DNA from 2 places in the Paenibacillus azoreducens genome. Region 1 is predicted to be linked to the other one. Evidence: riboswitches for the same ligand, from Rfam matches in the RefSeq annotation. Region 1 holds a riboswitch; the other holds the start of a gene.

The links. Region 1 has a riboswitch for FMN ahead of L6442_RS06840 (DMT family transporter). Riboswitches for the same ligand answer to the same signal wherever they lie in the genome.
Region 2: it holds a riboswitch for FMN, as region 1 does, so the genes downstream of both, ribD (bifunctional diaminohydroxyphosphoribosylaminopyrimidine deaminase/5-amino-6-(5-phosphoribosylamino)uracil reductase RibD) here and L6442_RS06840 (DMT family transporter) in region 1, are expected to answer to the same signal.

What each region holds. Positions count from the first base shown of each region.
Region 1 is NZ_AP025343.1:1,606,284-1,622,707, reverse strand. It holds gene gnd (phosphogluconate dehydrogenase (NAD(+)-dependent, decarboxylating)) at 1-98, opposite strand, end outside; gene L6442_RS06875 (hypothetical protein) at 349-1,227, shown strand; gene L6442_RS06870 (methyl-accepting chemotaxis protein) at 1,590-3,344, shown strand; gene L6442_RS06865 (ABC transporter ATP-binding protein) at 3,486-4,286, opposite strand; gene L6442_RS06860 (ABC transporter ATP-binding protein) at 4,273-5,283, opposite strand; gene L6442_RS06855 (ABC transporter permease) at 5,288-6,124, opposite strand; gene L6442_RS06850 (ABC transporter permease) at 6,126-7,136, opposite strand; gene L6442_RS06845 (ABC transporter substrate-binding protein) at 7,280-9,121, opposite strand; gene L6442_RS06840 (DMT family transporter) at 10,064-11,023, opposite strand; FMN riboswitch at 11,153-11,312, opposite strand; gene L6442_RS06835 (S-layer homology domain-containing protein) at 11,481-12,497, opposite strand; gene L6442_RS06830 (DUF6359 domain-containing protein) at 12,647-16,300, opposite strand.
Region 2 is NZ_AP025343.1:2,666,829-2,683,252, reverse strand. It holds gene L6442_RS11520 (nucleoside recognition domain-containing protein) at 1-112, opposite strand, end outside; gene L6442_RS11515 (D-alanyl-D-alanine carboxypeptidase family protein) at 168-1,346, opposite strand; gene ytfJ (GerW family sporulation protein) at 1,497-1,997, opposite strand; gene L6442_RS11505 (DUF2953 domain-containing protein) at 2,100-2,810, opposite strand; gene L6442_RS11500 (formylglycine-generating enzyme family protein) at 3,074-3,844, opposite strand; gene scpB (SMC-Scp complex subunit ScpB) at 4,030-4,629, opposite strand; gene L6442_RS11490 (segregation and condensation protein A) at 4,598-5,392, opposite strand; gene ribH (6,7-dimethyl-8-ribityllumazine synthase) at 5,844-6,311, opposite strand; gene L6442_RS11480 (bifunctional 3,4-dihydroxy-2-butanone-4-phosphate synthase/GTP cyclohydrolase II) at 6,591-7,796, opposite strand; gene L6442_RS11475 (riboflavin synthase) at 7,936-8,592, opposite strand; gene ribD (bifunctional diaminohydroxyphosphoribosylaminopyrimidine deaminase/5-amino-6-(5-phosphoribosylamino)uracil reductase RibD) at 8,607-9,737, opposite strand; FMN riboswitch at 10,125-10,310, opposite strand; gene L6442_RS11465 (peptidylprolyl isomerase) at 10,691-11,128, opposite strand; gene lysA (diaminopimelate decarboxylase) at 11,391-12,722, opposite strand; gene L6442_RS11455 (spore germination protein) at 12,848-14,428, opposite strand; gene L6442_RS11450 (stage V sporulation protein AB) at 14,633-15,058, opposite strand; gene L6442_RS11445 (stage V sporulation protein AA) at 15,055-15,696, opposite strand; gene sigF (RNA polymerase sporulation sigma factor SigF) at 15,895-16,424, opposite strand, start outside.

The sequences.
Region 1 (16,424 bases):
GCATCCACGTCATAGACAACGGTTTCATGACCGCGTGACAACAGATTTTGCGCAAGATTAAAGCCCATTTTACCTAAACCGATCAGTCCCAGTTTGATCATGTATTTGGCCCTCCAAAATATATTATGACTACAAGTATACTTGTATACAACTTACAACCAAATATATTCTAATTCAGAAATTCCGGTCTGTAAATATGAAAATTGAAAGCGCTACGAAAAAATAATTTGCTCAAATCATCTTTTTTCCTTATTTCCCGCGCAAAACCACGCAACAATTTGGAAATATTTTCGTTTAATTATCATGATCCGCTGTGTCAGTAAATGCTAATTAAAGGAGATGAAAACCATGAAATTTCAAATTCCCCCCAGCTTGATAAGCTTGATGCTGAGCGTAGCCGTATTTGCCTCCTTCACGACGGTTTCGGCAGCGCAGGCTGCTCCCAAAACTTCGGGTCCCCCATCCGCGGCACATTCCGGAGAACTGAAAGGAAATGAGCTGATGTTCGGTTATACGGATCAAACGGGCCAAAAAATTCTCGGACTCCTCGGCGACCCTGACAAAAACCATCCAAGTCCCAAAACGCTCACCTCGGTGATCTACGCGCCCGGGAAGCAGTTTGGCGTGAGCTACGTTAAACATCAAGCAAGGTCCAGCAAAAGCAACGGCAGACAAAACGCCAACAATTTCATCAACGATGAAGGCGAGCTTTTTAAAGTTAAAAATGCCGCTAACAAGCTGAGCAGCGATGCAAGCGTCCTGCTCGCCACAAAAAATGCATTCCAAGGCCATACTTTCCTGTCGCTCAAAACGGTCCATAAAGGCAAATTCAGTTCCAAAACGGTTCAAGCCATCGAAAAAGCCAAAAACCGGAAGGTAGTAAACCATGGCCTGGTCGCCACCACAGCCTCTGGTGCTGAAATCGGCCTCGTCGAATTTGCCAAAGGGGGCGGCAAACCTCTGGCCAGCCTCGTGCTTGCAGATAAAAATCTATTGCTCTTCGAAGACTTCATCGGCAACAATGACTCGCAGTCAACCTGGCGCGTGGATGACGGCGGAGAGATTAGTGCGGAAAACTTCGGCCTCCTGTTTGTATCCCGCAGCAAAACCGGTTATGCGCTTGGTGTTGAATGGTATGGACCGGAAGGAACCAACCTCACCGTTCTTCAGCAAAAAGGCTCCAAGTTTAGAGTCGTGACCGAAAACGGACGCTACCAGGTACCTTAATGATCCCATACAGACAGGGCTGCTTGAAGCTCTGTCTTTTTTTGCTGCGAACCTCTCGATTATTGCCCTTGCAAATGACCATAAATTCCTCTCCGGCAGCAGAACTATCCTCATGCATTCGCCAATATATGCTAATAATCATCATATTACGACATTTAACCCATTTCTTAAGCTGAATAAAATAAAATTAATATCGAACTTTGTCGATAAAGATAATAAGAGTACTTCTCCTTGCAGTCTGCAAGTATAAAGTGCTTCGCAACCCAATCTTCATAAATAAATAGGGCAAGGAGGCAACCAACCTAATAAGAAGTGGAATAGGCTTTGCAAGATTGAAAGAAAAGATTACAGGGGGATGAAAGGTGAAACCGGATAAGACAACCAGATTGGCTTCATTTTTTCGATTTAAGAATTTAAAAACAGCGATAAAAATTTATATTTTGGTCGGAATCAGCTTATTGCTTATGGCTAGCAGTTCTATCTTCTCGTATATTTCCATCCATCAGATCAATCAAAGCAGCAATACGATCTATCATCACAATCTTCAAGCTATAATCTGGCTGAAACAGATTCAGGTGAACAACCGCTCCATGGACACCGCTATTTTTGAATCCATGATGGACTTGGCAGCAGAAAATTATACAAATATTGTAGAACGCATCAAAAGCTTTGAAGTGGATAACGACAAATTATTGCAAAACTATGCAGCCATCATCACAAATAATAAAGAAAAAGAATTGTTCAACAAATACATGGAATTGGTAAAACCTTACCGGCAGCATCTAGAGGCCGTAGAAGCCCTTGCGGCACAAAATAAAAACGATGAAGCCTACGCCCTCTATAACGACAAGATAAGAGGAATACGGTTGAATCTGCAAAATCTGCTCACCGAACTGGTTGAGTGGAATCAGGAGCTGGCCCAGAAGGAAGTGGACGACGCGGCCGCCATGGCCCAGAGTTCACTGATGCGAAACATCATCTTAGGCACGATATCGGTATTGACCAGTCTGATTGTGGGATTGATCACGATCAAAGCGATCGTCAATCCATTGAAGGACATGCAGCGGTTGATGATGAAAGCGGAGCAAGGAGATCTTACCGAGCGCGGGACTTACGAGTCGAAGGATGAAATCGGCACGTTAACGAAAGATTTCAATCAAATGATCGACGGCATATCCACAATCATGAGCACGGTCAACAAGCAAGCCCAGGTTTTATATGAAAACTCAAACCTCGTGGCCGACCATGTAAAAGAAACCGCGGCCGCCTCCGAGCAAATTGCCGCTTCCATGGAGCAGGTGGCAGCCGGTTCCAGAGATCAAAAGACCGCCTCCAAGGAAAATGCGGTTGCGCTCGAAGAATTGGCTAATGGCATCGAAGTCATTGTAGATAAAGCAACCACCGCAACCGAGCTGTCAAGTCATTCCTCCAATACGGCTCAGCAAGGAAGCATCATTTTGGACAAGGCCGTAAAACAAATGAAGGCTATTTATGAATCGGTAAAATTGACGGGCGAAGACATGAAACAGTTAAATGAAAGCTCCGAACAAGTCGGGCAAATCTCCGACGTGATTGCCGAAATCGCCAACCAGACCAACCTGCTTTCCCTGAACGCTTCCATTGAAGCGGCCAGAGCGGGAGAGAGCGGCAGAGGATTCACCGTTGTTGCTGCAGAGGTGCGCAAATTGGCTGAGCAAACCGGAGATTACGCGAATCGGATCGCAAACTTGATCAAGGAAGTTCAAAGCCGTATGCAGCAAACGACCAGATCCGTGGAGCTGGTGCAAAATGACGTTTTATCGGGAATGGAAATCGTCGATAAAGCCGGCGAAACTTTCGAAACCATTGTGGAATCGGTGCAAAAGGTTACCTTCGAAATGCAGGAAACCTCGGCATCAACCGAAGAAATGTCGGCGGGAACGGAAGAGATTTCCGCGTCTACGGAGGAAATGGCTTCGATCGCCGAAGAAGCGTCGGAAGCTGTGCAGAAGGTTCTAGCGGCCTCCGAAACCCAGCTCGCTTCCGTTCAGACGATTTCTGCTTCAACGGAGGAGTTAAGAGCGTTGTCCAGAGATTTGCAATCCATCGTAAAACAATTCAGACTCCGCGAACAATAGAGACCGCGACAAAGAAGCCGCCCGGGATACTCAACCGGAAGCGGCTTTTTTGCCTGCCTTTAAAACTCTGTTGCTCCCCCGTTTACCAAACTAACTATGTTATCTATCGTCGTCACTTCAAACGTCTGAAGCCAGTGCGCCTCATCCCAAATCCCAGGCTGAATGGATTTTGGGCACGTCGTTGATCAGCTGGCGGGTATAGGCGTGCTGCGGATTCAGTATGATCTCTTCCGCCGGGCCCCTCTCGACAATTTCCCCCTTTTCCATAATATATATTGTATCGCTCACATAATAAGCCAGCCCTACGTCATGCGTAATGAAGACAATCGTCATGTCGTTTTCGTCCCTTAACTTCAGCAGCATATCGAGAATCGTCGACCGCGAGCAGGCATCCACCATCGAGGTTGGTTCGTCGGCAATCAGCACCTTCGGATGCAGCATAAAAATCCGCGCGATCATCAGCCGCTGCATCTGCCCTCCGGATAGTTCAAACGGATATTTATTGTGCAGTTCTTCAAATTTGAGATTTACGAAGGAACAAGCCTCACGCATTTTCAGGGACCGCTCCTCCTTGCTCAGCTTTAACCCCTGCAGCCTGATACAATCCATCAGCAGCTTTTCCACCCGGTAAAAAAGATTAAAGGACGAAAACGGATCCTGAAAAATAGCCTGGATATCTTTCCAATACCGTTTGCGGTCGCTATGTGTCTTCAGTCGCCTTGGTTGTCCCTTGTATTCGATGCTCCCGCCCGACTCCTTAAGCAGGCCCATTATCATTTTAGCCAGCGTCGTTTTGCCGCTGCCGCTCTCACCTACAATCGAAATGATTTCCCCTTTATGAAAATCAAAATCCACGGCGTCAACGGCGGTTGTTTTTTGGCTGCCGATCCCGAACTCCTTGGTCAGGCCCCTGCCGCGAATCAAAGGCTCACGACTGCTCATTGGCATACCACCCCTTCAACGTCCCCGGATCGAAATGGCACCGGTACAGATTGCTCCCGTTCGCATGCACAGGCACCTTGCCGACTTTGCATTTATCGCGCGCATACGAACAGCGTTCCGCAAAACGGCAGCCCGGCGGCACCTGCTTCAAATTCGGCGGGGCGCCGGGAATGGCCGCCAGCTTCTGTCCTTTCATGCCTTCTTCCGGCACCAGAATCGAACCCATCAATTTTTTCGTATAAGGATGGACCGGATCAAAAATCATCTGCGCCGCCGTGCCCCGTTCGACAATTTCGCCTGCGTACATCACCATAATTTCGTCCGTGACATGGTACAAAAGCGGCAGCTCATGCGTGATAAAAACAAGCGACCGGATATACTTTTTGTTCAGCAGATCCTTGAGCAGCTTGATGACCGCCTTTTGCGAGGTGACATCCAGCGCGGAGGTGGGCTCATCGGCAATAAGCACTTTCGGATTCAAGATGGTGGAAATGGCGATGACGGTCCGCTGCTTCATCCCGCCCGACAGTTCATTCGGATACGATTTTAGTACCTTTTCAGGCAAATTGAGCGTCTTAAATCGTTCGGCCGCCAGCTCCCATACCTGCTTTTTCGTAAGCTCCGGACGGTGCTCCTTCATGATGTCCTCGAGAAACCGGATGATCCGCAGCGTCGGATTCAGCGCATTCATCGCCGCCTGCGGGATATACGCGATTTCTCTCCCGGAAACCTTGGAGCGCAGCTGCTCCTTGCTCAGCTTCATGATGTCGCTGCCGGAAATGCGGATGGAGCCGCTCCCGTAATGCAAAGGCGGAAAATAGAAGCCCATCAGGCTGAGCGCCAACGTCGACTTGCCGCATCCCGACTCGCCGGCGATGCCGAGCGTTTTTCCTTCCTCCAGCTCAAAATCGACGCCGTCCACCGCAAATACCTTTTCTTTGAGCCGGGTTTTGTAGTAGGTTTTCAGGCCGCTGACTTCCAAAATATTCATGCCCATCACCTCAGCTCCTTATCTTCGGATTAAAGATTTCATCCATGCCCGTATTCATCATATACAAGGAAAATGTGATCAGCGCAATGGACAAAGCCGCAGGAATAAACGCCCACCAGGCTCCGGCCACCGGCGCTTCAAACACCAATGCCCAGTTCATGATGATGCCAAGCGAAATCGTATTGTACGGGCCCAGGCCTAACATGGAAATCGACGCCTCCGATAAAATACCTGACGCTGTTTGCAGTACGAAGGCCATAACGACATAAGACGCGATGTAAGGAAGGATTTCGAACAAAATGATTTTGGGTGTGCTGTGGCCCGAAATTTTGGCGATCTGAACATGGTCCCGGTTCCGGAGCGAGGTGGTCTGCGCCCTCACGGCCCTTGCGGTCCAAGGCCAGCTGGTGATGCCGATGATGATCGCCGTCACAAGCGAGCTGCGCGAGTTGATGCTGACCGAGATGAGAATCAGGATGACAAAGGACGGAATGACGATAAAAATATTGGTAACAGCCGTCAAAATATTGTCGATCATGCCGCCGATATAACCGGAGGCAAGACCCATGATAAGGCCAATGATCGTGGCGAACACCCCGGCAATGAGTCCGACCCGGATCGAAGTTTGTATGCCGTACATCAATTCCAGAAACAGATCGCGGCCGAAATTATCCGAGCCAAGCCATAAGTTCGCATCCGGCGGCTGGAAAGCCAAAGCGATCATCTCCAACGGATCCTTACGGTTGATTTGCGGGTAGATCAGCACCAGAGCGAGCATCAGCAGAAACAAAACGGCACCGATCATGAACTTCGGCGATTTCAGAAGAATAGCGAAGGAATTTTTCATCTCACTCTTCCTCCATTTGCGCGGCTTTAATTCTCGGATCAATCAGGCCGTAAATCATATCGATCGTGAAATTGGCCAGAAGTACGGTGACGGCGATCAGCAGCGTGCAGCCGGAGATGAGCGGATAATCCAGCTGGCGGATGGCCGTGAACATCCATGTGCCAAGCCCCGGATAGCTAAACACGATTTCACAGATCAGCGAACCGCCTACCATCGTTCCGATGGAGAGGGCCAGTCCGGTGATTTGGGGCAGCATTGCATTGCGGAACACATACCTGGCAATCTTCGCGTCACGGATGCCAAGCAGCTTTGCATACAAGACGTAATCGGCGTTCAGCTCGTAAATGGACATTTCGCGCATCCCGATCGCCTGCCCGCCAATGGTGACCAGCACGATGGACAGAAACGGCAGCGTGTGATGCCGGATAACCGAACCGATAAAATCCAGGCTCAAGCTTGGCACCATTTGAAAATCATAACCTCCCGATAGCGGAAACCAACCAAGCGTAAGGGCAAACAAGTACAGCATAATAATCGCAAGCGTGAAAAATGGAATCGAGTTGATAAACAGCGCCACCGGAAAAATAACCTTATCGAATACGCCCTTTTTGTAGGCAGCCACCGCTCCAAGCAAGTTACCCAGAATCCAACCGACCAAAATCGCAGGGAGCTGCAGCCCGATGGTCCAAGGCACCGCGGACGCCAAAATATCCGTTACTTTTTTCGGATACAACCCAAAGGAAGTACCCAAATCCCCGGTGAACAATTTTTTAATATAAATCAGAAACTGCATGCCGAGCGGCTGGTCGATGCCGAACTCCTTCATAAACGTCTCATAGATGCGCTTGATCGTGTCGCTGTCCGTCATCCCCTTTGACATTTGCGATACGATCAGGCTGACGGGATTGCCTTCAATCATGCGCGGCAGAAAAAAATTCAGCGCAATGGCGATCACGAGCGTCATCAAGTACCAAAACAGCTTTTTGACAAAATATCGCGAATAGGCGTTCAAATGACTCCCCCCTTCGAACTGTCGGCGAATTTGCCCGGATCAAGATGCAGTCAGTGAAAAGAGAGCCCGCATAAGGGGGCGGAAGGATCGCCCCTCCCTCATGCAGGCCGTCAGCAATCAATTCAGCATTTTGCAAAAAAACATCAATTGTGAATTTGGTACAATGCCCGGATACCCGCGCCGTCCATGGCGATTTGCGGCGGAATGTTGCTGCCGTCCCCATCGATAGGGAAACCCTTCCATACGGATTCATTCACGGTATGGAATACCCATGGCCGGTACATCAGCGGCACCGAAGGAATGTCCGTCAGCCAGATTTTCGTCAGTTCGGTGTACAGGGATTTCAACTGCGCTTCATCGGAGATGGCAGGAATTTTGTCAAGGATCTGGTCGGCTTTGTCATTTTTATACCGTCCCCAGTTCCAGAATGCCATTTCGCCGATCTTCGGCACTTGTTTCGAATACATGATGTCATGCGCTCTGCTCCAAGGCTGGCTCGGATTGACTCCGCCGGCAGGCGTGTTCATGATAATGTCGAATTTGCCTGTTTGCAGATCATTGTTCCATACAGGCGCTTCCGGGAATTTGGTGCGGATTTCGATGCCGACGGCTTTGGCGCTTTGCGCCACGATTTCCAGCGCAGCATTCCAGTCGGACCAGCCATAAGGGCATTCCACATCATATGGACCAAGCCGGGTGCCGTTCAGCACGCGGATGCCGTCCTTGCCTTTTGCCGCTCCGATTTTATCCAGCAGTTCATTGGCTGCTTTCACGTCGGTCGTCCACTGCAGCGATTTGATCGCCTCTTTATCCACATATTTCGATTCGGCGTCGGTATTGAGCGTTAGTGATGGTTCCATCGGTGCCGAATAACCGCTCATCGCCAGATCCGAAATCTTTTTGTAATCGATGCTCATGGCAATCGCACGGCGCACATCGGCGTTATCGAGACCTTTTTTGGAGAGATTGAAGAAAATGGAAGGCATGGAGCCAGGCACATAATACGGGGCATCCCTCAGATAGGTTTTGATCGGCGCCCCGCCTTTCCACATATTCCATACCTGCGGAATAAACTGCTGCGACACGTCAACCTGACCGCTCTTGAAAGCCAGGTCGCCGGCTGCGTTATCCTTGTAAATCACATGCGTGATATATTTCGGGGCAGGCAGCTTGCCAAACAGGGATTTGCCCCAGTAGTTATCGTCCCTGACAATCGTGATTTTCTGGTCGTTGTAGTAGTACATTTTGTATGGACCCGTCCCGACCGGATCCGCATTCATTTCCTTACGGATAGCCGTCAGGTCGTTGTTCGCTTTCTTTTCGATCTCTTCCCAAATATGCTTCGGAAGCATCGGAATCAGCTCAATGCTGTCAAGGACCGTCAGCTTATTCGGGTTATCCTTGTTCAGCTTGATGTTGACGGCGTTTGGACCATCGGCCGAGACATCCGAAATATACGTCCAATAATTGCTCCAGTTGATGTCGTATTTTTTGCCGAGCTGATACGTGTACGCGACATCTTCCGAAGTGAACGGCTTGCCGTCGCTCCATTTGGCATCCTTGTTTAGTTCCACATGCAGCGTATCGTCTTTCCATTCATACTTGGTGCCAAGCAGAGGCTCAAGCGCGCCGTCGAGCTCATTGATCATAAAAAGAGTTTCATACACAAGCTCGCGGGAGCTGCCGTAGTTGATCGGAAATGCCGGATTTCCGCTTAAAAGGTTGAAGTTGGTCGGCGCTCCCCACTGCAGTCCGTTGATGTACAGCGTTTCATTTCTTGGCGTTTCTTTCGCATCTCCTTTTGCCGGTTCGGCCGCCGGCTCTTTCGAAGGCTCTGTCTTGGTCCCGCCCTCCGGCGTTTTGTTGTCGCCTTGCGTTTTTGGCGTTTCCGAAGCCGATGGCGGCTGCACGGTTTGGCAACCTGCGATGAGAACCACTGCCATCAATAATGCGATCAGCGGCTTGGAAGCAAGTTTCAGCTTCATGCGAATTCCCCCATTCATCACATTCACAACTCCAATCAAAACGCTTAAAGAAATTCTAAAACGTATTCTGCAAGCGCTTTCTCCTAAAAAATGTATGTCTTCCAGCGTAAAACATGACTGAAATATTTTGTCGATAAATCGATGATTGCGTGTTAAACCAGGGGGGGAATTTAATAATGGGGGGCCAGCCATGAGTTTTATCCGTGTAGGGTCCCTACGTGAGAGAGTGATTTGAGGAAAACGAGAGCTTGAATATAAGGAGAACGCTGCTATTTTGCATCTTTTTTCGCCATGACCCCACTCCGCAACGGGATTGCTGCAAATGAAGTCAATTTCATACTAGATATCGAGTGTTTGAATTATGGTCAGGAAGCTTGCAAAAGTGCAACTATTTTTACGTTCCAGGTATTTATGGTCAGGAAGCTTGCAAAAGTGCAACTTTCCCCTAACTTTTAGGCATAAACAGGCGATTCACGATTAAATTGATGCACTTTCGCAGCAATTTTTCATTTTACGCGATAAAATCCCTGAAAAGGATGCACTTTCGCAACATTTTTACTTTTCATAAGAGTCAACTGTTTGAAAAAGCTTGTGCCCTGAATCAATTTCATAATGAAAAAATAGATGCAGAATCGAAGTTCTCCCAGTATATACACAGCTTATATTTTGCAAAATGCGGGATTTTGCAAAATTCGATTCCACCGCTCCCGGGTACAATATAACTAAACCGTTTCGCTCTATATATTGCTGATTGAAGTCGTTCCTTGGATTTTTACAAAATCCTCTATATTTCAAAAAAGGCCGCTTTCACAGCAGATGAACTGCCATGAAAACAGCCTTATATTTTTGCGAAGCTTTGGCTATATTTGCATAAGCATGAACCTATTTAAGACCAGCTTCAGCGTACTGCGGGCTCTTACACGGTTGTGCCATTTGTATACATTAAGATGCATCTGCACTCCGGCGCGAAATGATGAACAATACGCTCCAAATGAGCATAAATCCGCAGAGCTGGGCAATCGTTACTACCTCACCGGCGATCAGCCAATTCATAAGAACCCCAACCATCGGGAAACTCAGCTCTGCCAGCGTTGCTACCGAAGCTTTCGTCGTAGTCAAACCTTTATAATAAACGAGCAGGCTCAATAGTCCAGGCAGCAACGCCTGCCCCAGCAAATTGATGGATACGGCGGCAAGCGGTCCCGCCGCGGTCGGGAACTGCCAAGGATCACCCTGGTTGATCGTAATGCCGATCAGAAGCGGTAGCGCCAAAATAAATCGCAGGGAAGTTACGGTCGCGTATTCCATTTTGCCGACCATCAAACGCCCCATTACTGTAGAACCGCCCCAGAGGGCCGCGGCGGCCAGGGAGAGCAGACTTCCTACTTTCACAAAATCATTGACATGGCCAAACGGGAACGTAAATCCAAACGTGAGGAGATAAGTGCCCGCCAAAGCCACCATAAGCATCCAGCCGAACTGTTTCGGCAGCTGTTCCTTCAACAGCATGCGTGCCATAAGAATGGCGAAAATCGGCTGAAGTTTTTGCAGCAGCAGAACGGCATTCAAATCCCCGTGGGTGAGGCCTAAAGTAAATAGAATGGTGGCTATTGCCGAGCCGCCCCAGGACAGAAATAGCAGTGCGCCGATATGGCGCAGTTTCAGGCCTTTGATTTCAGATCGATGTTTCCATAAAACCGGCGCGACAAACAACGCGATGATGATATGCTCGAGCAAAACGATCTGCGTCGGCGTAATATGCTCCCTGAGCAAAATAATCCGGAACAGCGGATCCGCTCCCCATAATGCCGCTCCGAGAACTACCAGCCAAAAGCCGGTTCTCGAACGGTCCGCCTGCTTGCCTGTGGAACTTAACTTGAATTTGCTGCTTACGTTTTCCATCTTCTTGATCCCCTTGCCTGAATACGGAGTCAACATTGGAAAACCCCCGCTCATCGACATCAATCGACATAACGGGGGTTGATCAAATAAGCCTGCCGAAATCACAAAAATTTCGCACAAACCTACTTCTTTGATCTTCTCCCATCCGGACTTTACCGTCGGCCCTGGAATCGCACCAGGTCAGTCGCCGCCTTGAGCAAACAAAACAGCGAGTCGCGGGCTTGACGTCCCTCTTATAGCAAGGACGTTCACCGCCGGTCAGGAATTTCACCATACCCCGAAGATCCATATTCATAATTTTAGTATTGGTTAAACAAACTATACCATTAGCTTCACATCGTCGGATGTTAAAGTCATCACAATGGTCACTTACAATAGTATAGCATATATCATAGCTTTCGTGTCGGTTGATTTCAATAAAGATTTTTTTCCACCTTATCCAAAAAATCAATCGAACCTACTGCCGCTGCAGCAAAGCCAAAATAACAACGACCGCTTCCGCGCGTGTTGCATGCTCGCTTGGCGCAAACATGTTGCCGATTCTTCCTTTCATGATTCCTTTTTGCTCCGCCGCTGCGGCATACGGCTTGGCCCAAGCAGGAATCCGATTGTTGTCGGCAAAGCTTGGTTGATCGGAATTTCTCACAGCTTCCGCCGGATTTAGCGAGCGGATGGCCATTGCCGCCATTTCAGCCCGCGTAATCAGTTTGCCTGGCCCAAAGGATCCATTTGCATAGCCGTTCATGATGCCGCGATTGACCGCCGCTTCCACAAAAGGACGCGCCCAGGATGGAATTTGCTGCACATCGGTAAACTTCAGCGGCTGCGAGCTGCCTGAGCTTTCTCCTAAAGCGCGAATCAGCATGGCCGCAAACTCGGTCCGCGTCACTTCTTTGTTCGGCAGAAATGTTCCATTGGCATACCCCGTAACCCAGCCTTGACGCACAGCTTCCTGGATGGAATCTTTGGCCCAGTGCCCCTCGATGTCTTTTAAAGCAACCGTCGTTGAAGTTATGCCGTTATCTATCGAAAGCTCCGCTTTGCCGGCCGCCGCTGCATTCAGTTTGGAATCCACGAGCTTGACGTCATGCACCGAAACGGATGTTGTGCCGCTCCCCAACCTCTTAAATTTGATGGAAGCCAGTTCTTTCGTACCGTTGTCTCCGGCTATTTTGCCGACCTTGGTATGGGCAATGCGGATTTTGCCGTTTTTGACGATCGGATCGACTCCAAAACCGCTTGCCCCTGAAGAGGCGCTTAGATAGACCAGCTTGCCGGGATCATATGAAATGATCAAATCATAAGCGTACAGATCTTTCAGATCATTACCGGTCACAAGCACCGTAATCTCCTGTCCGTTGACAGCCGATTTTAAAGAAATGGAAGATGCCGCTTCGGCAGCAGCCTGCGCTTGTGAAGCAAACCAGATGAAACCCAGCATCAATCCGAATACGGCAGTAATTTTCTTCAGCAAAAGTATCCATCCTTTCAGACTGCAAATCGCAGGAGACAGCCGGATGGCTGCGTCCTGCGATTCGTTCATTTTCAGTATATAAGTTGAAGCAATCAGTTTAAGGATGAAGGCAGCCGGGTGAAATGTTCTTTCGATCGCTGCCCGCTCCCTTATTTGTTATACCAGTCTCCGATAATCATCTGGGCTACGCCTGCCAGTGAGCGGATCGTAATTTCGCCTTCATTGAAGAGGTCAGCGGAAGCTACGCGGCTCCAATTGCTGTCCGTCGATTTGATGCCATAGTATTTGGCGATGATGGACAGGTCTTGGACGGAAATTTTGCCTGCTCCCGGAACAAGCGTGATCAGCTTGGACTTGAAGAGCGAAACGGCGCTGTTCAGCGCAGACACAGCGGCATCCACTTGCGACTGCGAAACGGATGAGCTGTTGTTCACCGATACGGCCGACTGGATTGCGGATTGCAGAGCTGATTTGGCCGCAGCCGGATATTGGCCGATTTTGTCGCCTGCGGCGGCATGATCATAAATATTCTGCGCGGCAGCAATCGCTGCGGTCAAGGCAGACTTATCGGCAGGCACCGATGGGTTCGGAATGACCGAGTTTCTGAAGGTATTCACGGCTTTGGTCAACGCGGCCAGCGCCGAGTTGATCTGCTCCTGAGTGGCTGAAGCATTGTTATAAACAGCATTCGCCGCTTGAATGGCCGCCAGCAGATCCGCTTTGGCCGCAGGCGGGTATTGCCCCGGCTCCGTTCCGGTTACAGCCTGGTCGGCCAGTTTTTGCGCATCCTGGATGGCCGCCAGCAGCGCGGTGCGGTCAGCCGCGGCGATCTGGATGCGAACCGAGGCCGAACCCGTGCCGAGCTCCTGGGAAGAGCCGTCAGAGGATACCGTAAACGAAGCTAAGGATAGATCGGCATAACCGGAGGCGTCGGCTTTCAGCTTGCCATGCAGCTTAAACAGTTCGCCGCCGTCTTTCACCGCATGTTCTTCGCCAGTGCTCGCCATAAGAAGCCGGATCTGTCCGGCATCCGGCTTGACGCCCGCCGCCAGCAGGCTCAATCCGTTTCTGGATGAGGTTACTGCAGTTTCGGCAAGCACCGGATTGCCCTCTTGATTGGTCACCGTATCAAACGTGATTTTGGATGGATCGTACTGAATCGTAACATCCAATGCCGTAAACGGATACGTCAGCTTGCTTACGCCAACCGCCAGATCAACGGGCGCTCCGGCATAAGCCGTGGCAGGACCGGTCAGGGTACCCGTATTGTCTTCTCCTGCAGATGCTGCCGTTACGGTAATGCTAACGTTCAGCGTATCGCTGCCTCCCTTGCCGTCTTCGACCTTAAAAGAAGCCGTGTAGTTTCCTTCCTTTTGCGGCGTCCAGGAGAAGGTTTGCTGCGCAGGGTCGAAGTTCGCCCCGTCCGGAAGCTGAACGGCCGTGTACGCGAGATTGTCCTGATCCGGATCCGCAGCTTGTACTTTAAAAGATAATGCCGAGCCGACCTGCACCGTCTGCGGATCAACGGCAGTAAATACAGGCGGATGATTTTCCGCCTCGGTTCCTGCCGGGCGAATATCGGCGAGTTTCAACAGTTTAAGTTGAAAATTATTTTTAAAGATGGAAGAAATCCCTGTAATATCGACATTTGTCCCTTCCGGGAACGCCGTCTTCAGCGTATCCGCGGAAATCCCCGTGCGGCTGTCAACGCGCACATGATTGGTTATGCTTCCGCTCACCAGATCAAATTCCAGCGAGCCGGATATAGTCGCATAATTCCGTACGGTTGCGTTTTTTAGCGTTATGAGCTGCCCCTGATTACCGGCATTCACCGCGTCTTGAACGATAGGTTTCGGGGCTGGAATGTCGGCCTGGTCGTCAAGCTTGGCCACCTGAACTTCGCTCATCAACTCTACCTCGGAGTTGTATACGGTTTTCTGGGCGGTGATTTTGATTTTGTCGCCGACATGGTATCCCGCAGCTTTGTCAGGGTAGACATAAATACCTGCGGTTCCGTCCTGCAAGTAAAAACCTGATCCGCCGAAGATGCCGGGTTCGGATGTAATGACCCCTTGAACCGTAACGTAGCTGTTATCTGCGGCGGTTCTGGCGCTTGCAATGGTCGTCAGATCCGGGATGGTCACAACCGGGCCATCTTTGCCCGAACCATAGGAACCTGCTTTATACGTGGATGGATCATACCATTTATAACCCGCTGCCGGAGTTGTCCAAGGCTCCGTTCCGGGGATTTCCGCCGATGTGGTCGGTTCCTCGAGGGCACCGAGCAGCGGCGTAGGCGCATCCATCGTAATCCCTTTGTTTTCGAAGGTGGCATAATCCTCATGAACAGCCAGCCATTCTACGGTTTGAACAAGAAATACGCCATTCTGCCCTTCACCCTTGAATCCGTCATAGGTTTTTTTCTTGCTGCCATTGTCCTCGCGGACATAAGCTGGGCTGGCATCTTCAACCGGGGACGAATCGCCGATGAATGCGGCTTTGCCTTTTTCCAGCTTGGAAATGGCTGCGAAAGGCCCTTCGGCAATACCGCCGTTTTGATAAACGCCGCCGTTCGGGAAGTTTTTCTTATCGCTGTTCTCAACGGCGTTATTCCAACCGGGAACATTTTTCGGCAAATACACCACGCCTTTAACTCGTTTCGGATCCAGAATGACAAGCGTCGATCCGCTGTGCATCTCCACATCGTTGACGCCGGCCGTAATGCCAAAAGATTGATCATATTTTACGGCATCCGTCTTGGTCACGTCGCCGATGGAATTGTAGCGGAAACGGACGCCGAAGTTTTGCCCGAGCCAATCCGTGCTGGTCACATCTTTCATGGCGCCGGAAGCCGCTTCTTCCGAAGCCATGCCTTTGGACGGATTTCCGAAAGCTCCGCGGCGGTAGCCGTTCATCACTTCCGAGGAATCCCAGCGGTTCAGGTTCCGGTCGGAGTTATAATGGTCCGAGATGAAGAAAATGCTGCCGCCTTCCTTGACGTACTGCAGCATTGCATCCTGCTCGGAGGTTTTAAAAGGAATATTCGCCTCGCCGATGATAAATACATCATATTGCTTGAGCTTGTCCAACGTAATGGTTGGGGTATCGTAAGACTGGGCATTCATCGGGAGTTTTCTTTCCAGTGCATCCACCTGAAATTTCGCATTCCTCAGGCCGTCCGCAAAATCGGAAAAAGCCCCGTCAATGACCCAATCGGCAGCTCCTGCGGTTTGGGCATGGCTTTGATCGAACAGCACTTTTTTGCCTGTACCGTCCGGAAGGGTGGTAGGAACGCCGATATTTTCACTGCCCGGATCATTCGGATCCGGCGTTCCGCCGCCGTTGCCGGGATCTCCTCCGCCGGATTCGCCCGATATGCTCATCGCAGTCGGATTTTTAACGCCATTCATCCCGCTATAAGCGGTCAGCATGCCTGTCACTTGAAGCTTTTTGCCCAGATTGGACGGGTTGGATTTCAGCCCGATCGCAGGCCGGAAGCTTGCAGATACCTGCACATCGATCAGGTTGCTTTTATTTGTTTCACCGGGAGTATCCGCGATGAGAACGTTCAGGTCATCCTGAAAATTCGAAAAAATAAGCTTGGAATTATACACTTCGCCAACGATGTAACCTTCAACTGTAGCCGTTTCTCCGCTATTGTTCTTGGCGATCGCCTCAGCTACGGTAAGCGCCGGGGCGGCGGCTTGCGCCGGCATGCAGCCAAACACGCTGGATAAAAGCAAAACAAAAGCAAAAAAGAAACCAGCAAGCTTCCGGTTGCGGAACTTCAAATGATTGGCCATATTCATTCCTTCCTTTTCCTCCCCAATTCTTATAAAATCTCAGATCCCCTTAAACATAACATTCCTTTATTATTGCAATTTGCCGAGTCTGTAAAATCTTATCACGCATTCATAAGACCGCCTC
Region 2 (16,424 bases), 1.1 Mb from region 1:
CACCGGTTTTGGCGCCGTCGAACGCAGCCGAGGTCACGGCTTCGATATTCCCTTGAGCGGCTGCAAACCCAAAGCCGATGATGATCAGCGCCAGCCAGATGACATTAATCATTTCCCATACTCCTCTCCCGATTCTCCCTGGTTTATCTCAAGTCATATTTCGTTAATTAATCATGCTGTAAAAACAATTTTTTCAAGATATACGCCAGCGATCCGGCAAAAGTTGAGGTATCCGCCTGAGCCATTGTCCCTGTGGCCGGATTCCTGACGCTTGGTTCAGGCAAATAGCTGCCTTTTTGATAAACCGGAACTGTACCGATCTGCTCCCCCTTAAGAAAAATCCGGATTTCCCCGCGCAGCCCAAAGCTGAGATCCGGACTTCCTTGCCTGACTGCCGGGGTCATGACCAGCTTGTTTTCTACCGCTTCCGCTTCCCCCTTCGCAAATGGGTACTGAAAGGTACTGCCGACAACCAGATCATGGCCTTTTACGGACTCGCCCTTCTCCATCAGTCGTGACAAAGGAAAAAACTCAAAACCGTAATCGAGCATTTTGCCATGATCATTCCAGTCATCCCCATCATTCAGCGTAACCGCGACGAGCTGCTGACCATTCCGCGTCGCCGAGCTGACCAAACACCGGAAAGCCTTCTTCGTATACCCTGTTTTGACCCCATCCGCCCCGTCATACAATCTAAGCATTTTGTTTTTGTTATACCATTGATAATCCCAGGATTCATTCGGATTAGGGGCTTTCTTGGTTTCCGTCTTCACGATATCACGGAACATCGGATTATGAAGCGCATAAGCCGTCAGCTTCGCCAGGTCATTGGCGGAGGAATAATGCCCATCAGCATCCAGTCCATGGGGATTGGCAAAATGGGAATGCTTCAATCCGATTTGCCTTGCTTTTTCATTCATTAAATACACAAAACCTTCTTCGGATCCGCCGACATGTTCGGCAATCGCAGTCGCAGCATCATTTCCGGACCGCAGCATTAAGCCGTACAGCATATTTTCAAGGGTCATTTCTTCGCCCAGCTTGAGATATATCGAGGAACCTTCTTTGCCGAACGCATTTTTGCTGACCTTAACCGGCTTTCGAAAATCCCCATGCTCTATTGCTACAATCGCCGTCATAATTTTGGTCAAGCTGGCTATGCGCAATTCATCGTCACCATGGCTTGAATACAGCAGGCGCCCGGAGGTGACATCCATCAGGGCGGCAGCCTGGGCATGCGTACTCAGTTCGGGAAGAACCTGGCTTCTTTCCGCTGAAACCGGAGCCAAGTTCGTCAGAAGCAGAGCGACTGCGACAATCCAACTGCTGATTGATTTTATCCACATTATTTTTTCCTCCGGATTCTTGAAAATCTTGTACAAGTATATGCTTGTCTTATGTCCGATATACCCAATAGCCGCGTTTCATGCAAAATAACCCCACAAAGATCTTATCAAGAAAAATCCCCTTCGGCTCGGAAGGGGAAAAATCATCTGTTAATAAAATGTCGGGTTCGAATGATCTTCGACTTCGATTTCGCGTTGTCCGGCGTTAAATCCTGTCGTCGATGCGGTTCCGGATTGGAACATCGCCTGAATTTTATCCACCATCATTGGTGCGGAATCAATCAGCTTCTCGAACAGGTGGGTTTGACTATCGAGCGGCACGACGTTCACGCCTTGTTTGCCGACGACCAGAAATGCAATCGGACGGATGGATACCCCGCCGCCGCTTCCGCCGCCAAAAGGCATCGAGGACTTCATGTCCGCATGAGCATGTCCATGCTCGCCGCCGGCTTTGTCTGCGGTATTCACCGCATATTCGCTGTTAAAATCACTGCCCCCCGCCGCAAATCCGAATCCCACCTTACTGATCGGAAGGATAACGCTGCCATCCGGCGTTTGTACGGGATCGCCCACAATCGTGTTGACGTCGACCATGCCCTTGATATTTTCCATAGCGGTTTGCATAAGGCCTTGAATCGGATGATCGGACATTTGTTTGCTTCCTCCTTCATGAAACTTTAAATAAGGTCATTCCAAAGTTAGTTTGTCCACATCCATATGGGAGTATGTAGAAAGGATTCGCCCATGACGGCATTAAACGCTTGGAACTTTTTGTCCCTTTTCCTTGAACTGGCGATATAAACGGATCCATCTTTTCAACCCGCCCTCAACTTTCATAACTCTTGATAACAAAATAAACAAAGCATACATGGCATATCCCAAGGAAAGCCGGGAAACGCAATAAAAATCGGTTGAAAACAGCATTTCGTCTTTAAATTGCGGCGTGACATTCAGCCGGGGACTGCTTTTCATTCGGACTTGAAAGGATAACCAGCCGACCAGCGTCGTTTTCAGGCTCCATAACACCCCTGTCGCAACCGCGGTCCATTCCGCTTCCCCTGCCGATAAATTCGTCGACCAATCAAGCTGCTGAACTCTGACATGAGCAAACATGCGCTGCAGCCATTTTTTTAAGGCAACCGTTGATTTGAGGAGGATCCGGAAATCATGCGCCCAGTGCTTCACTTTTTTCTTGTTGATGCGCGTATGCTCTGCGTTCCCGGAATAACCGTTCGCATTTCCGCTTTTTTCCAGCTTCAGCAGGAAGCCTTTTTTCATGTTTTCGAACATCAGCTTAGGCATCTCATAATGATAACGGACAAGTCCGTATAACATATGGATATCAATCTCCGCCCGGTCGTTTCGGCTGATTTTGCTGAATCGCACAGTGAAGGTGATATCCGATATCGCCGCAGCGAAAATCAATATGAAAATAACGGCGATCACTACCAGCGCAATCCACACAATAAAGCCCCCTCGGATCCTTAGCAACGTTTTCTTCGGACATAGTATGGCATACATCGCTGGAAAAGATTCGGATTCCCATTTTTCAATACAACGGGAGCGAGGGCTTTATCGGCTCCATGCAAATTATAAGAAAAACGTCTATCGACGTATTTTCATAGAAGACAGACCGCGCTTAGAGATAGTTTTTCTTGCGATTATAGAATTGTTCAGCGTAGCAAGAAAATTTATAAATTCTATAATCTTAAAATAACCCCTTAGCATCATTGATTTGTAAGTGCTATTCTAAAGCCAAGGTCATCTATTTTGAAATCAGGCATGCTTTTTCTTCTAATCGTCGAACCGCAATTATTTTCAACTTCAGCCCAGCTGCCTCCCCGGAAGACTCTATAGTTCCCATATCGTTCGGCATCATACAGATCCCAACACCATTCCCAAACGTTTCCAATCATATCATAAAGTCCCCATGGATTAGGAAGTAGTTTTCCGACCTTATGAGCTGTTCCATCGGAGTTTTCTCGATACCATGCAATCTTATCAATTCTTTCGTAACGATATCCGTTGGTTCCCGCCTTGCACGCATACTGCCATTCAGCGTCTGATAGTAATCGAAAGCCATTCGCTTTTTTGTTATATGTAGTGTTCTCACTTGCATCTGTGATTGTGTAGCATTCAGACCTGTCAAGTATTCTGGACAATTTGTTACAAAAGACTAGCGAATCTAACCATGAAACTTCCGTAATTGGCAGGTTATTCGCATTAGGGTCTACTTCTTCTTCATGCATGACAAAATGATACAACTGCTGTGTTACCGGATACTTCATTACATAGAAAGGTTCGACCGTTTCAGTCCATGTAATTACCTTTTTATCGCTTCCTCTTCCAGGGTCCGATAAAGTGTAATCAGAACTAAGCCACTTATTGATGTTAATATAATCGCGTAATTCGACAGTCCCACCGTCTATTGATACCATCAAATTCATTAAATTTTCCAGAAAACGCTCTCTGTCAATTCCATACTTTCCGATTGTCATATTGACCTCTTATTTATTTCATTATTTTTATAACTAATGCTGCCCTTTAGCTCAACAGTAAGCCATCCGTCGAAGTCTGGCGTTCGTATCCTTCACAGAAAACAGGCATGAGGAATGGCCAATCTTAAAAAACCGGAAATCCATGTTTTCATAGATTCCCGGTCTTTGAGTATTTGGGTAGTTATTCAATCCACATCGTCGAACGTCAGCTGTCTGCCGTCCAGTTTTTCAAATAAAAGCTGCGTTTCCTCTTCCAAATTTTCCGTAATTTCAAACAATTCCGGTTCCGGAAGCGCCTGAAGGTTGGGCAAACCAAAATAATCGAGAAACGACTTCGTCGTTCCGTAAAGAATCGGCCGGCCAATGGCCTCGGCACGTCCCGTCTCTTCAATCAAATCCTTGTTAACCAGCGTCTGAATGGCACGCTCCGATTTGACGCCGCGGATCTCCTCAATTTCCACGCGCGTAATCGGCTGGCGGTAAGCGACAATAGCCAATGTCTCTAGCGCGGCTTGGGACAAAGAAGAACGGGACGGCGAATAAGCCATCTTCTGATAATAATCCGCATGGTCTCCCAGCGTTGTCAGCTGGTAGCTGCCCGCGATTTGCACCACCTGAATGCCGCGCTGCTGGCGCTCGAAGTCTTCCTGCATCTCCTTTAGCGCATCGGCAACAAGCTCCGGACGGTGGTCTACGATTTCCGCGATCTGTTTGACGGTCAATCCTTCGTCTCCGGCCAGGAACAGCATACCCTCAATAATCGACTTCAATTTCGGAAAGTCCATGAACCTGATCCCCCCCTTTCCATTCCATCACAATATCGTCGAACAGTTTTTCCTGGTAGCACATAATCTGCTTCATCTTCATCAGCTCCAGAATGGCCAGGAAGGTGACGACGATCTCATGCCGGATCATCTCTTCATGCAGAAGCCTCGAAAACAGCACTTTCCCGCCCGGCCCGGACTGGGCCAGCACATCGACAACCTGCCGGATCCGGTCTTTGACGGATATTTCGTCACGCTGAATTCGAGTATACGCGGTTCGATTGACCGCCTTGCGCAGAGCCTTTTGGAATGCGGCCATCAGATCCTGCACGTGAAGCCCGCGAACCGGGTTCTCCGTCACCGCCGGCATCCATGGGGTTAAATCCTCAGGCTCCTTGGCATAGATCAAGCTCCGCTCCATTTCCTGTTCCTGCAGATGCTTCGCAATGCCTTTATATTTTCGGTATTCAATCAGCTTTTGCACCAGTTCGGCCCGCGGGTCAATATCCTCTTCCTCGTAAAAATCCATTTCATCCATAACGAAAACCGGCGGCTTTGGCAGCAAAAGCTTGCTTTTGATGGATAGCAGCGTGGCGGCCATTACGAGAAACTCGCTTGTGATGTCCAGTTCCAGCTCCTGCATGTTATGCAAGTACTCCATGTATTGGTCGGTGATCTCACTGACGGGGATATCCTGGATATTGATTTCCGCTTTGTCTATTAGGTGAAGCAGTAAATCGAGCGGACCCTCAAAAGTCTCCAGCTTGTATAATACTGTGTTCACGGTTTATCCTCCGTCCATAAAATAAGCTCATATTATTTTTTCTACTATACTATATTAAAAAAATTTAGGGCCCCGTGTAAAGGCACTCTGCCAAATAAGCACCAATTCGCCATGTTTCGCCAGGTTCTTTGAATGGATTTCCGCAAATATTTTATAGAATACATCGCCGTTGCCCCCTCGCAGGCATTTCAAATATATAAAATCAAATTAAATTTCAGATCAACGTCGATCGATGTTATTTTCATAGAAGATAGATCGCCTTGATCACATCTTATAAGAAAAACGTCTATCGACGTACTTTCTAGGAAGACAGACCGCATTTAGCGGATGTTTTTCTTGCGATTATAGGATTTCTTAAGCTCCGCTTAAAATTTATAAATTCTATAATCTTAACAAAAAAAGACACCCCTTTGATCGGGGCGCCTTCCTGCCGATTCCTCTAAAATGCTGATTACTTAAGCTGCTTCGCCAGATTCGCCATTTCGATCGCTGATACGGCGGCTTCATATCCTTTGTTGCCCGCTTTGGTACCCGCGCGCTCCACGGCCTGCTCGATACTGTCTGTCGTTAACACGCCAAAGATAACCGGAATGCCTGTGTTCAGACTGGTAGCGGCAACGCCTTTTGCCACTTCGTTGCAAACCACATCATAATGGGAGGTGGCTCCGCGAATGACCGTTCCAAGCGTAATTACCGCGTCGTATTTGCCGCTTTGCGCCATTTTGCTGGCGACCAGCGGAATTTCGAAGGCTCCGGGCACCCAGGCGATGTCGATTTCGTCTTCGCCCGCGCCATGCCGCTTCAATCCATCCAATGCGCCGCTTAGCAGTTTGCTGGTAATAAATTCATTAAATCTGCCTACTACAATTCCGTATTTCAGTCCGCTCGAAACCAGATTTCCTTCATATATATGTGCCATGTTTTATCAACCTTTCGTGTATGATTTTTTCAGCTCAATACTTAAATAATTGATATTATGCGAGTATACCGCTGCGCCGTCTTTCGCTACTGAAACCAGGAAACATTATTGCGGCAAAAACGCAGCCATTTCAAATGTAAAGAAACACCATAACGTTATTCTGGCGAAATCGTGCATAAATCCTCATTATTTGATCAAATAGCGTTCTCTAGTTTCGTTGGAATCTTGGAATGGGCTATTTTGCTCAAATAGCGATGGGCAGTTTTGTTAAGCAATTCACTAAATATTAAGCATATGTCCAAGTTTGGTTTGCTTCGTATGAAGGTAACGGCTGTTATCCGCTCCGGCCTCCATCTGGATCGGCACCCGTTCGACAACCTCCAGGCCGTGCCCCTCAAGCCCTTTGATCTTCCGCGGATTATTGGTCAATAGCCGGATTTGGCGAATGCCCAAATCTTTGAGAATTTGCGCTCCGATTCCGTAATCTCGCAGATCCGCCGGGAAACCCAGCTTCAAATTCGCGTCTACGGTATCCAATCCCTGCTCCTGCAGCTCATACGCCTTCAGCTTGTTGATAAGTCCGATTCCCCGGCCTTCCTGCCGCATGTACAACAGCACGCCCGCGCCTTCCGCTTCGATCTGCCGCAGCGCCGCAGCCAATTGCGGGCCGCAGTCGCAGCGCAGGGAATGAAACACGTCTCCGGTCAGGCATTCCGAATGAACCCTCACAAGTACCGGCGTTTCGCCGGAAATCGTCCCTTTTACCAGGGCCAGATGCTCTTTGTCATCGACTTCGTTGGTATAAGCAACGGCCCGGAATACTCCAAAATCCGTCGGCAGGCGAATGTCCGCTTCGCGGCGGACCAGCTTCTCCCGTTGATTCCGGTATTTGATCAGTTCCTGGATCGATATCAGTTTGAGGCCATGTTTTCGCGCAATCAGCTGCAAATCCGGAAGTCGCGCCATGGTGCCGTCTTCATTCATGACTTCGCAGATGACGCCTGCCGGAACCGAGCCGCTTAATCTGGCCAAGTCCACCGCAGCTTCCGTATGGCCGGCCCGGCGCAGCACTCCCCCGTCCTTCGCGATCAGGGGAAACATATGTCCGGGACGGCGGAAATCAGCGGCCTTAGCTTCCGGATCGATCAGCATCTTCGCCGTCAGCGACCGCTCGTAAGCCGAAATGCCCGTATCCGTATGCAAATAATCAACGGAAACCGTAAATGCCGTTCCATGATGATCCGTGTTCCGGGCCGCCATTGGGGCGAGTTCCAACGTCTGCGCCCGCTCCCGAGTGATAGGCATGCATACGAGTCCTCTGCCTTCCGTCACCATAAAGTTAATGACTTCCGGCGTCGCTTTTTCAGCGAGTGCCACGAAATCCCCTTCATTCTCCCGGTCCTCATCGTCTACCACGATAATGACCTTGCCTGTGCGGAGATCCTCCAGCGCTGCTTCAATCGAGTCAAATTGGAAATGATCCATGATGTTTCGTACCCCCTTTTCGTTTTCCATCCAATCTATCCGTTTATTAGTGTTATATAAAGTTGACCGGATAAGGCAGCCAAGTGAAATGTTCTTTGCCTTTTCCTCATCCTTTTCTTTAGTTCAAATTAGATGGAGCTTACACAAATCCGTTGGCTGCCAAGGTATCAAGCGTTATTCCCTGTCGTCCGGCGCTGCCTGCAGCACGTGATCCCAGCAAAGCATGCACGTATTTGCCGATAATATCGCATTCGATGTTTACCACGCGGCCCGGCTTCATACCGGATAAGCTTGTTGCTTCAAACGTATGGGGAATGACTGACACCCGGAAACTGTCCCCATCAGTCTCCGCGATGGTCAGGCTGACGCCATCCACCGTAATCGAACCTTGCGGGATGATATATACCGATAAATCGGGCTTATCCGGAACGATATCGATCCATACCGCATTTTGTTCATTGGTGACCCTTCGGACCGTTCCCGTCATATCCACATGCCCCTGCACCATATGACCGCCGAATCGTCCGCCCGCCTGCATGGCCCGCTCCAGGTTGACGCGGCTGCCCGGCTTTAGCAGCCCCAGATTGGAATGGCGGTATGACTGAGGCGTGACATCGGCGGAAAAACCGCTGCCGTGCACCTTCGTCACCGTCAGACATAATCCGTTTACCGCAATGCTGTCGCCGATCCGAACATCGTCCATAATGGCAGATGCCTTGATGTTCAGCACCATGGCCTCGCCTTGTCTAGCGACTCCATCCAAACTGCCGATTTCTTCAACCAATCCGGTAAACATGCCGTTTCCTCCTCCTATTGTTTTTCGTTATCCGGCCACACCGGGATTCCCGAAATACATACGTTATCTCCGACCTGCTCGATTTCCAAAGCATCCAGTGTGATAGCATCCGCCATTTGGTGGATGCCTTCAAACATGAAATTGTCCGGCGCCGCTTTGCCGCCGATGATCTTCGGGGCAAGATAGAGGATAATCCTGTCCACAAGCCGCTCTTTAAGCAAAGCTCCGTTTAGCGTTCCGCCGCCTTCTACAAGAATAGAGCCAATCTCCATGCGGCCAAGCTCTGTCAATGCGGTTTTGAGATCGACAGCAGGGCCGCTTCCGCAAACTAGAATCTTTACTCCGCATTCCATGAGCAGCTTTGCCTTCTCGGCATCATGCCGCTCCGTCGTTAACACGATGACCGGAGTTTCTCCTGCGCTGAAGATCTTGGCCTCAGGCGACAGACCGAGCCGCGAATCTACGATAATCCGGACCGGCTGTATACCATCCACCCCATCATGCCTTGTCGTCAAGCTCGGATCATCCGCTTGAACCGTCCCGATGCCAACCATGATGGCCTGATGGCGATGGCGAAGGCCATGTGCCTGCAGCCTTGCCTCCGCGTTCGAAATCCACTTGCTGTCGCCGGTATCCGCCGCGATTTTGCCGTCCAGCGTACTCGCCGTCTTAATCGTTACGTACGGCATGCCTGTCGTAATATATTTGGCGAATTTTTCGTTCAGACGTAGGGCCCGCTCCCGTAGAACGCCGACTTTGACTTCAATGCCGCTGCGGCGAAGCCGATCGATCCCGGAACCGGCGACAAGCGGGTTCGGATCCTCGCAAGCGACCACCACTCTTTTCACCTTTGCCTCGACCAACAGCTCGCAGCAAGGCGGCGTTTTGCCGTAATGGCTGCAGGGCTCGAGCGTCACGTAAACCGTGCTGCCTTCCGCCTTATCGCCGGCCATCTGAACGGCATGAACTTCCGCATGGCCGCTCCCCCGCTCCAGATGCGTCCCCAGACCGGCAATTGCGCCGTCTTTGACGATAACGCAGCCCACAACCGGGTTGATGCCGGTTTGCCCCTGCGCCCGCTCAGCCATATCTAAAGCCAAGGACATGTAAAACTCATCATTCACCGCCATCTGCACTTCTTTCATCCCTCCTTCCCCTTGAAAATGCAACAAAAAAGCCCTCCGGATCACATCCGGGGGCAGTCATGAGAGTAAGTTGAAGACACGCAAATAAAGCTTCCGCCATGACAAATCATGGACCGGAAAAGGTCGTTATTGTCCTAATGTTATTCACGAATTCATTCGACTAACGGGAATTCTAGGTAAGTCAAAGAAGCAAAATGTCCTGTGACAACTTGCGGATAGAATCCACCCGTACACATCCAACTAAAGCTAATAACCAAAGCCGCCGCTTCAAAAAGGACTAACTCGGCAAATCGCTTTAGTCAAATAACTATATGAATCATCGTGAAAAAAGACACATTCAACCTGCTTTATTGGGTGCATCGCATGAACGGTATGTACCATGCGCTTTCTCTCCTTCTCCCATCCAGACTATACTGTCGGTCCCGGAATTGCACCGGATCCACCGTACGCGGGCCATAGGCCACGCGGCCGGGTCACGGACTAAGATGCTTAAGGTTTTGCGCGTCTATGCGCAAGCAATAAATAAGCATCATCACCGCCGGTAGGGAATTTCACCCTGCCCCGAAGGATCAACCAATAATGCGTATGAAATTATACGGAAAGCTGAGCTGAAATAAATCAAGCTGCTTTCTTAAAAGGAATGTTAACACCTCATTTCCAAAATTGCAACTCAAAATCTAACGAACCGCATCATCTGCACGCAGCGCAAAAAGCCGTTTTCCCATGCAGCATCAAGGTAAAAGGCGGGTTCAATACATTTGAATTCGTTCAGTTCCACCAAGAAAAGAATATTGTGAAATCATGCAGCAATCAGTTCAAAACTTGGGACTCGACGGGGAAAATCGCTTTCAAATCTAGCATGCATTTTTATGCAAAGGTCGGAAGGTATTCCGATAATAATCCCCCCTCTGAACAGGGTTTGTCCTTCAGAGGGGGGATTTATTCACTCTGTATTACTCAGCGTCCCAAACTTTAACTTCTTTCATTTTGTCGCCTTGTTTGACCGCGTCAATATGCTCCATACCATTTACTACTTTGCCGAATACGGTGTGAACACCGTCGAGATGCGGCTGCGGCTCGTATACGATAAAGAACTGGCTGCCGCCTGTGTTTCGTCCCGCATGAGCCATCGACAGAACGCCTTTGGTATGTTTGGTCGTGTTTGTGGCCGTTTCGCAATCAATTGTGTATCCTGGACCGCCTGTACCGTTTCCGACCGGGCAACCGCCTTGGGCAACGAATCCAGGAATGACGCGGTGGAAAGACAATCCGTTGTAAAAACCGGAATTCGCCAGCTTTTCGAAGTTGGCTACCGTGTTGGGAGCTTCTTCAGGCAGGAATTCTATTTCAACGATTCCACCGTTTTCAAGTTCAATTGTACCTTTTTTCATTTGATATTCACTTCCTTTGATTATTTTCGCTACAATAGGCAAAAAGCATTATAAACTAAACTCGCGTTTGCCATCGCTTTCTGATTGTATCTCACTTTGCCCTTTATATGCAATATTTCACAATCATTGCTGATGAATTGCTGCTTCGGCTTCACCTGCGAATTCAACACAAAAAAGATCATTTCCGCATTCCCCAATACAGAAATGATCCTTTTTGTGTTTTGTTCTTTTACCCAATTCTTGCTTTTACACTCGGCCGTCCTTATTTCAGAACAGGCTCTTTGCTGATCCGCTCAGGTATCATATCGTTGCCGATGATATCCTGCAGCGTTTCGCGGCGCACTACAAGGTCGCTATTTCCCTGATGGGCAAATACTACCGCCGGACGGCGGATCCGGTTATAATTGCTGGCCATGGAGTAATTGTATGCTCCCGTGCAGGAGACAGCCAGCAAATCGCCGCGCTCTACCTTCGGCAGCTCCAAATCCCAGATCAGCATGTCTCCGCTTTCGCAACATTTGCCTGCAATGGACACCGTCTCTTCGACAGGTTCATTGGCACGGTTGGCAAGCATCGCTTCATACTTGGATTCATAAAGAGCGGGACGCGGATTATCCGTCATGCCACCGTCAACGGCCACATACTTGCGAACGCCGGGAATGTCTTTGCTTGTTCCTACGGTGTACAATGTCGTACCTGCATCTCCGACGATGCTGCGTCCCGGCTCCACCCAAATTTCAGGTGTTTCGGAGGACCAGCCGGAGAAATGCGTTTTAACCGCATCGGTAATGGCTTTAACATACTGCGCTACTTCTAGCGGCGTGTCGCCTTCCACGTAACGGATGCCGAACCCTCCGCCCAGATTAACCACTTTGAACTGGAATCCAAGCTCCTGATCGATCCGCCGCGCGAAGTCGGCAACTTTTTGAACGGCCAGCTCAAAACCGTCAACCTCAAAAATCTGGGAGCCGATATGCGAATGCACGCCAAGCAGTTCCAGATGGGACTGTTCCATTGCAAGCTGCACGGCCTCGAACGCAGAACCGTTTCCGATGTCAAAACCGAATTTCGAGTCAATTTGACCGGTGGAAATATATTCATGCGTATGGGCTTCAACCCCTGGAGTTACCCGAAGCAGAATTTGCACTCGCACATTTTTTTCGGCAGCCACGCTACCCAGAAGCTGAAGTTCAATCAAGTTGTCGACAACAAAGCAGCCGATTTTGGCGTCAATAGCCATTTCGATTTCATCCAGCGTTTTGTTATTGCCGTGAAAATGGATGCGTTCAGCCGGAAAACCGGCCTGCAGCGCGGTGTAAAGCTCACCCTCGGATACGACATCCAGCGACATGCCCTCCTGGTCCGCGATCCGGCACATCGCCATAACGCAAAACGCCTTGCTCGCATATGCTACCTGAAATTTCAGTCCGGATGCGCGGAAAGCGGATACGTACTCCCGGCAGCGCTGACGCACAAGCTCTTCATCCACGATGTAAAGCGGCGTTCCGTACTTGGCCTTGAGCTCTGTGACATCGCATCCGCCAATCTCCAGATGTCCGGCTGCATTGATTTGACTTGTACCATGTAAGAACATTATTTAGCATCCCTTCGCTTTCTGTGTTGAAAAATGTAATTCATCCATCAGAACTTTTACATCAGTATAGCAGAGAACGAAAGAGAATGAATGGATTTTTATGCAAAACATTTGTATTATTTTTACTATTGTTCGTTATTATCCGGATTTGGCGCCATCCTTGTATTATCTCTCGTTTTGTTAAAAGAAGGCCTTTTCTTCGTTTCAAGCACCGGAAAGCGAAAGAGAAAGCCGGCCATTGCCTTTGTGTTAAAAGGTATAAATGGCCACAAATACGATGAATTATACGAACGATGCAGCGTGAGCAGCAAAATTAGGAGCGTTGTGCCTACGACAAATCCCTGTACCTTGAAAATAGCTACCGCAGCCAGAAGCACCAATCGAATCAGCCTGTTCGCCAGGCCAAGCTCATAACTCGGCGTTGCGAACATGCCGATCGCGGCAACAGCCATGTAGAGGACGACTTCATTGATAAACAATCCCGATTTGACGGCTATATCGCCAACCAAAATCGCAGCGATGAGGCCCATGGCCGAAGCCAGCGGAGTCGGGGTATGTACGGCGGCAAGCCGCAGCAGGTCGACACCGAATTCGATCAGCAGAAACTGGGCGATCAAGGGAATCTTGCCTTGTTCATGCGGACCGATAAAATCCAAAAATGGCGGCCTCAGCCCGGGATCTATGACCATCAGCATCCAAAGCGGAAGCAAAAACATCGAGGCGAATATCCCGATAAAGCGGACCCATCTTAAATAGGTGCCCATAAAAGCCGTCTGCCGGTTTTCTTCGGCATGCTGGCATAAATCAAAAAAAGTCGTCGGCATAAGCATAACACTCGGCGAGGTATCAACGAAAACCGCCACCCTGCCCTCCAGCAAATGGGCAGCTACCACATCGGGCCGTTCCGAGTATCGGACCAGCGGATAGGGATGCCAGCCTTTATTGATAATCGCTTCTTCCAATTGTTTATCCGCCAGCGGCAGCCCTTCGATATCGAGTCCCTTGATTTTCTCCCTGATCGAGTCCACCTGCACTTTATCCACGATATCGTCAATATATGCAATACATACATCGGTCCGCGTGCGGCGGCCCACCTGAACGAGATCGGCTTTCAAACCAGGGTCGCGCACCCGTCTGCGGACAAGCGCAATGTTGCTCAGCAGCGTTTCGGTAAATCCGTCCCTCGCTCCCCTGACCACCCTTTCGATGCTTGGCTCCTCCGGGCTTCTCACAGGGAAGGTACGCGTATCCATCACAATCGCCGCTTGCTCGCCATCGATGAATAATGCGGACATGCCCATCAGCACCTTGTTAATCGTCGAGCTCAGCTTCTTATCGACTTCAACTTGAATGTGGGGAATATAACATTGGAAAAAGGATCTGAGCGCATCCGTAGAAAGCTGGTCGGCCGACAGATACGTTAACCGCTTTAGAATCTCTAGCATGATATTATCTTTGGCAAACCCGTTGACGAAAAACAACCCCGTTTTATGACCGACCAGAATCATCTCCCGGAAAACAATATCAAAGGAGCTTCCAAGTCCCACAACTTCCTGCAGTGTTGCCTTCGTCCGTTCAATGCTGTCCGAGACGTCGTCGGTTTGCTGCCAATAAATGACGGATTCTTCTACTGAATCGGATGATTCAGCTTCCTGCTTCTTCTCGAGCGATTTATCCTGAGCGGGCTGCTCTTCTCCGGTTGACATGCCTGATTCTTCTTGTCCGCTGTCAAAATCCTCATTTGGATTCTTGGTTTTCTCTTTCTTTGCACCAGAATCATCATGAGCGTTATGACGCATTGGCAGGCCCATTTCAGATGGATCTTTGGCTCCTCTTTGTTCATTTTCCTGTTCGTTCATGTTCCACCCGCACCTTTCTCTTGCGTTGTTGTCCACCGTACCTTTCGCATCTTACTTTCTGTAAATAAACCAATCAAAAAGCGAACCGGCAATCTTTCCGGTCACCATGGCCATCATGAGACCAAATAAATAATGTATCATATTCAGCCGTTTGGCTAAAATCGGAAGCACGTTAAGCACTTCAGTTAGTGCGGCTGCCAGCAAACCGACAAAAATTCCGTTAAACAAACCAACGACCAAACCGGCCCAGGATCCTAAGGAAAGCGTCCAGTTCCAGAAATCGAAAACCGTTCCCAGCAGCGACCCGGCAACCATCGCCCCCTCGTACCAATGAACCTGATGATAGGATCTCGTAAGCTGAGCCAGCCGCGGAATCATGTCAAGCACGATAAAAAGCGCAATAACCCCGCCGCCTATCGCAATGCCGCCCGCAATGCCCAGCAAAATTTGCACGAACCAACCAAGCACTAAACTCAAGGCTTATCACCTTGATTTTGGGACATCCTCATCCGCTTATATTCCTCGGCGACTACAAATTGATCGATATTTTCCTGGTAAAGGTACATCTCGACTTCAAGCGGCGTCGGTTCCTCATTCCATTTTTTCTTGAACAGATGATTAAAAAAAATCACCATGCCAAAACCGATCCCGAATGAATACGCCGCCTGAAACAAATAAGGATGCTCATCCCGCCGACCTGTCAGCATTTCAACCGTCCGGATCTGCACCTCCTGCATGTTGACGTCCGCATGAAAGTTCATGATGGTAAGGGCCGAACCGAAAAACAGCAGCACCCATACAAGCAAAAACAGCAGCAGCGACGGCTTTTTGGAAGCTTTGACGACTTCCACCAAAACATGGGTTTGCCCGATCGGCTCGATTATGACGCCCGGTATAAGCTTTTGTACCAGAGGAATGATGTGCATAAGGTCAATAAGCAACAGGTTGCCGTCCCATGTTTGCGGCCGGGCCAGCTCCAGATTGCGAAGCGGCGCCTCCCACTTGGGGTCGCACAAGATTCGGGCGACATGCCCGAGCGTAACCGTTCTCCCCTCGGTAATAGGGACGCGGCTGCGCAGTTGCAAGTACACCGTAGGGGCAGAATTCAAAGACATCCCACTCACTCCTTTGCTGCTTCATTGACCTTAGTATTGGGAAAACCGCTTCTTTCTAGTCAGAATCTGCAATTTGCCCATGAACAGGGACCCTGCGCATGTATCCCCAGCAAAGATCAACGAATGAAAAAAAGACCGGCCAAGGCATGAACCTTGACCGGCCCTCATCAAAGGAGCCAATATTCTCGAGCCGCTTCTTCACTGCGCAATCTGATCGCGAATAAGCTGCAATATTTTCTTTTCCAGCCTTGATACCTGTACCTGGGAAATCCCAAGCCTAGCCGCGACCTCCGACTGGGTCTGGTCACGATAATACCTCAGGTAAACGATCAGCTTTTCGCGTTCGGAAAGGCCGTCAATCGCCTCATTTAAAGCAAGTTTGTCAAACCACCGTTCCTGCGAATCATCGGCAATCTGATCCATGAGCGTGATCGGATCGCCATCGTTCTCGAATACCGTTTCATGGATGGAGGTCGGCGGCTTGTTCGCTTCCTGGGCGAATACCACTTCTTCCGGCGTCACCCCAAGCTCCTCAGCCACCTCTTTAACGGTCGGCAGGCGGTCCAGATGCTTCGACAACTCATCTTTTTTCTTCCGGACCTTGTTGGCCATTTCCTTCAGCGACCGGCTCACCTTAAGCGTGCCGTCATCCCGGAGGAAGCGCTGGATTTCTCCGATAATCATGGGTACAGCATAGGTTGAAAATTTAACATCGTAGCTCAAATCAA